Regions from separate parts of the Longispora fulva genome, predicted to be linked through region 2. Evidence: predicted binding sites of a transcription regulator. Region 2 holds the regulator's gene; the other holds the start of a gene.

Region 1 (2,391 bases), 1.9 Mb from region 2:
TCGGACAGGTCGAGGTCCACCTCGAGGTAGTGGTCGCGGAACGTGTGGTTCTGCGCCGGGTCGAGCACCTCGAGGAGCGCGGCGGCCGGGTCCCCGGCGTAGCCGGCCGACAGCTTGTCCACCTCGTCGAGCAGCACGACCGGGTTCATCGAGCCAGCCTCCCGGATGGCGCGGACGATCCGGCCGGGCAGCGCGCCCACGTACGTACGCCGGTGGCCTCGGATCTCCGCCTCGTCGCGGATGCCGCCCAGGGACACCCGGACGAACTTCCGGCCGAGCGCCCGCGCGACGGACTCGCCGAGACTGGTCTTGCCCACCCCGGGCGGCCCGACGAGGGCCAGCACCGCGCCGGAGCCGCGCCCGCCGACCACCTGCAGGCCGCGCGCGGCCCGCCGGTTGCGCACCGCCAGGTACTCCAGGATGCGGTCCTTGACGTCCTCCAGCCCCGCGTGGTCGGCGTCGAGCACCTCGCGCGCCTGGCGCAGGTTCGTGTTGTCCTCGGTCCGGGTCGTCCACGGCATCTCCAGCACCGTGTCGAGCCAGGTCCGGATCCAGCCGGCCTCCGGGGACTGGTCGCTGGCGCGCTCGAGCTTGTCGACCTCGCGGATCGCCGCCTCGCGCACCTTCTCCGGCAGGTCGGCGGCCTCCACCCGGGACCGGTAGTCGGCGCTGCCCTCGGGCTCGTCCTCGCCGAGCTCCTTGCGGATCGCCGCGAGCTGCTGGCGGAGCAGGAACTCGCGCTGGGTCTTCTCGACGCTCTCGCGCACGTCCTCGCTGATCTTCTCGGACACGTCGAGTTCGGCGAGGTGGTCGCGGATCCACGCCGTGAGCTTGTCCAGCCGGTCGCCGACGTCGACGGCGGCCAGCAGCTCGGCCTTCTGCTCGACGGACAGCCACGGCGCGTAGCCGGCGGAGTCGGCCAGCTCGGCCGGTTCCGTCATGCGTTCGACGGCGTCGATGACCTGCCAGGCGCTGCGGCGCTGCAGAAGAGCGACCAGCATCGTCTTGTACTCGCGGGCCTGCTCGCGCGCCTTCTCCGTCGCCTCCGGCTCGGTCACCTCGGCGACCTCGACCCACAGGGCTGCCCCCGGCCCCGGCACCCCGGAGCCGATCTTGCCCCGGGCCAGCCCCCGGATGACGGCGGCCGGTTCGCCGCTGGACAGCCGGCCGACCTTCTCGATCACGGCGATCGTGCCGACCGGGCCGTAGTCGCCGTCGAGGCGCGGGACGGCGAGCAGGGTGTCGTCGCCGGCCGCACGGGCCGCGTCGACGGCGGCCTGGGTGGCCGCGTCGAGCGTGACGGGGATGACCATGCCGGGGAGCAGCACCGACTCGGCCAGGGGCAGGACGGGAAGTGTAGCCATGAGGTCACCTCTGTAATCACGTAAACATGAGTCTCTTCGGCTCAAGTTCGTGGGAGGCCCCGGTGTTCCCGATGTGACGGCCGCCACTGGGGTTTTCCGCCGCGGAGGGCCGCGTGCGCCCGATGCGGCTACCGGGATTCCGGATCACCGCCGGTCCCCGCGCGCCGGCGAACCCCACGTGCGGCCTCGCGCCGGCGTTCACCGCAGGCGGTCGGCGAACCACGCCGCCGCCAGGTCGGCGACCCGCGCCAACGCGCCCGGCTCCTCGAACAGGTGGGTCGCCCCGGGCACGACCTCCACCTCGCACGGCCCGCCGAGTTCCCGCGCCGCCCGCCGGTTGAATTCCAGCACCTCCAGATCCCGGCCGCCCACGATCAGCAGCGTCGGCACCGTCACCTGGCCCAGCGCCCCGCCGGCCAGGTCCGGCCGCCCGCCCCGGGACACGACGGCCCCGATCTCCCCGGCAACCACCCGCCCGCCCCCGGGATTCCCGTCGGGGTCCGAAGCCCGCCCAGCCCAGGGACCCCCGCCGGTGTCGGAACCGTGGCCGAGCCCGGCACCCGCCGCGACCAGCGCCGCCGCGGCCCCCGTGCTCGCCCCGAACAGCCCCACCGGCAACCCGACCAGCCCCGGCCACACCCGGACCGACCGCACGAGCCCGACGAGCCGCCCGGCGAGCAGCGGGATGTCGAACCGCGCCTCGGGGGACCGGTCCTCGGCCCGGGTGAGCAGGTCGACCAGCAGCGTCGCGAAGCCGGCGGCGTTGAGCACCCCGGCGACGTACCCGTTGCGGGGGCTGTGTCGGGAACTACCGCTGCCGTGCGCGAACACCACGACGCCGACCGCCCCGGCCGGGACCGTCAGCTCCCCGTCCAGGGTGACCCCGCCGGCGTCGATCAGGACCGTGGACACAAGCGCCACCTACCCCGGACCGGCCCCGGCCAACCACGGGACTGCGGCGAGGCGCGGGCCCCGGGCACACTGACGGGATGTGGTCGTCCCGGTCCGTACCCGTCGTCTGGATGCT
Region 2 (2,391 bases):
GCGACCTGTGTGGACGTGATGCGCCGGGGCTACCTGCTCGGCGAGAAGCTCCTACGGCCGGCGATGGTGGCCGTCGGGGAGCCCGCCGCCGAAGAAGACACCGCGGAATAGTGACGGAGGGAGGCGCTCGATGAGTTCGAAGGACTGGCTGGAGAAGGACTTCTACGCAGTACTCGGGGTGTCAAAGAGCGCCTCCGCCGACGAGATCAAGAAGGCGTACCGGACGCTGGCCCGGTCACTGCACCCGGACCACAACCCGGGCAACGCGGAGGCCGAGGACCGATTCAAGTCCGTGTCGGAGGCGTATGACGTGCTCTCCGACGACGCCAAGCGCAAGGAGTACGACGAGCTGCGCTCCCTGTTCGGCAGCGGGGCGTTCCGGGGCGGCGGGCCCGGCCCGCGCGGCCCGCAGGACTTCGGCAACTTCACCGGCGGCGGCAACAGCGGCTTCGGCGACCTGTTCGGCAACCTGTTCGGCGGCGGGGCCGCCCGGCGGCGGACCGGCCCGGCCCGGGGCCGCGACGTCGAGGCCGAGCTGATGTTGGACTTCGACAGCGCGGCGCTCGGCGCGACCCTGCCACTGACCCTGCGCTCGCCGGGGACGTGCGACGTCTGCCACGGCAGCGGCGCGAAGCCCGGCACCACCCCGCGGACCTGCCCCACGTGCGGCGGGCGCGGCCTGGTGACCCGGGCGGAGGGCGCGTTCAGCATGAGCGAGCCCTGCCGGGACTGTCAGGGCGTCGGTTCGATCGTGGACGAGAAGGACCGGTGCACCGAGTGCGGCGGCACCGGCGGCGTGACGAAGGCCCGCACGCTCAACGTCCGGATCCCGGCCGGGGTGGCCGACGGGCAGAAGATCCGACTGAAGGAGCGCGGCGAGCCCGGCGAACGGGGCGGCGCGCCCGGCGACCTGTATGTGCTGATCCGGGTCCGTCCGCACGACGTGTTCGGCCGGATGGGCGACGATCTGCTGCTGACCGTGCCGGTGACCTTCCCGGAGGCGGCCCTGGGCACCGAGTTGCGGGTGCCGACCCTGGACGGCGGGGTGACCGTGCGCCTGGCACCGGGCACCCGGAGCGGCCGGACCCTGCGGGTGCGCGGCAAGGGCATCCGGCGCAGGGACGGCTCGGCGGGCGACCTGCTGGTCACCGTCGAGGTCGATGTGCCGAAGGACGTCTCCGAGGAGGCGCGCAAGGCACTCGCGGAGTTCGCGGCGGCCACACCGTCGGCGGACCGGAGCAAGGTGGATGCTGAGGTGCGACGGCGGGAGCGGTCATGAACGCCCATGCGAAAATCCTGATCATCTCCGTCGCGGCGCGGCTGGCGGGGATGCACCCCCAGACCCTCCGGCAGTACGACCGGCTGGGGCTGGTCGAGGCAGGGCGCGCGCCCGGCGGTGGCCGGCGGTACAGCGCGCGGGACGTGGACGTGCTCCGCGAGGTCCAGCGGCTCAGCCAGGAAGAGGGCGTGAATCTCGCCGGCATCAAGCGGATCATCGACCTGGAGAACCTGGTCGACGAGCTGCGGCACCGGCTGGCGGCGACCGAGGCCGCGCTGGCCGAGTCGGAGCGGCGCGCGGCGGAGTTCGCGGCGTTGCATCCTGGGTTCGCGCGCCGGGCGGTGGTGCCCAGCCACGAGACGGCGCTGGTCGTCTGGCGGCCGAGACGGTCCCCGGAATCACGGTAGCGCCCGGCTATTCAGAGTTATACTCATGAGTGCTGGCAAATCGGGCAATACGGCCTGAAGCCGGTATCAGGGGGGTAGCAGATGGGCATCTTTGACGACATCAAGAAGAAGGTCGAGGACGTGGTGGGCGGCGCCAAGGACAAGGCTGCCGAAGCTACGGACAACGCCCAGGACCAGACCGGCGACATGAAGGACAAGGCCGGTGGCGCCATGGGCAACATGGCCGGCAAAGCTGGCGAGATGATCGACAAGGGCGCCAACATGGCGGACGAGAAGACTGGTGGGAAGTACTCGGACCAGATCAACAAGGGTGCCGAGACCGCCAAGGACGCCATCAACAAGATGGGCAACAAGGACAAGTAGATGTCCGGTGCCTAGAGCACCGGAACCCCACCCAGGAGTGGGGGTTACGCCGACGTCGTCATGACTCGGCGTCGGGCGGGGCCGTTCGAGGCCTCGCCCGCTCTCGTGGCTGGCCCACGCGTACCCGTCATGGATTTTGTGGATTTTCCTCATGTTTTCCGTGGATCGGCCTACGGTCGAAGGGTCAGTGGACTCCACGAGCGGGGGGTGACTCACGATGTTGGGTGAACTGGTGGGAGAGGAATTCGGCCAGACAACGGGTACCCGGGTCCTGCGCTCCGTCAACGGCGGACCGCCCACGCTGGAGATCTCGTTCCAGGCTTCCGGCACGCTGCTGGACGC

The links. The regulator HspR, encoded in region 2, represses chaperone genes until heat shock. The targets are predictions, from matches to a motif close to TTGAGTNNNNNNNACTCAA.
Region 1: the regulator HspR is predicted to act here: its motif matches at 1,391-1,409, upstream of lon (endopeptidase La).

Annotation. Positions count from the first base shown of each region.
Region 1 is NZ_JADOUF010000001.1:4,325,452-4,327,842, reverse strand. Features, by position in the region: gene lon (endopeptidase La) at 1-1,364, opposite strand, end outside; gene IW245_RS19220 (dienelactone hydrolase family protein) at 1,563-2,285, opposite strand; gene IW245_RS19215 (hypothetical protein) at 2,354-2,391, shown strand, end outside.
Region 2 is NZ_JADOUF010000001.1:6,216,611-6,219,001, reverse strand. Features, by position in the region: partial or broken gene grpE (nucleotide exchange factor GrpE) at 1-111, shown strand, start outside; gene dnaJ (molecular chaperone DnaJ) at 131-1,279, shown strand; gene IW245_RS28220 (heat shock protein transcriptional repressor HspR) at 1,276-1,686, shown strand; gene IW245_RS28215 (antitoxin) at 1,768-2,049, shown strand; gene IW245_RS28210 (hypothetical protein) at 2,267-2,391, shown strand, end outside.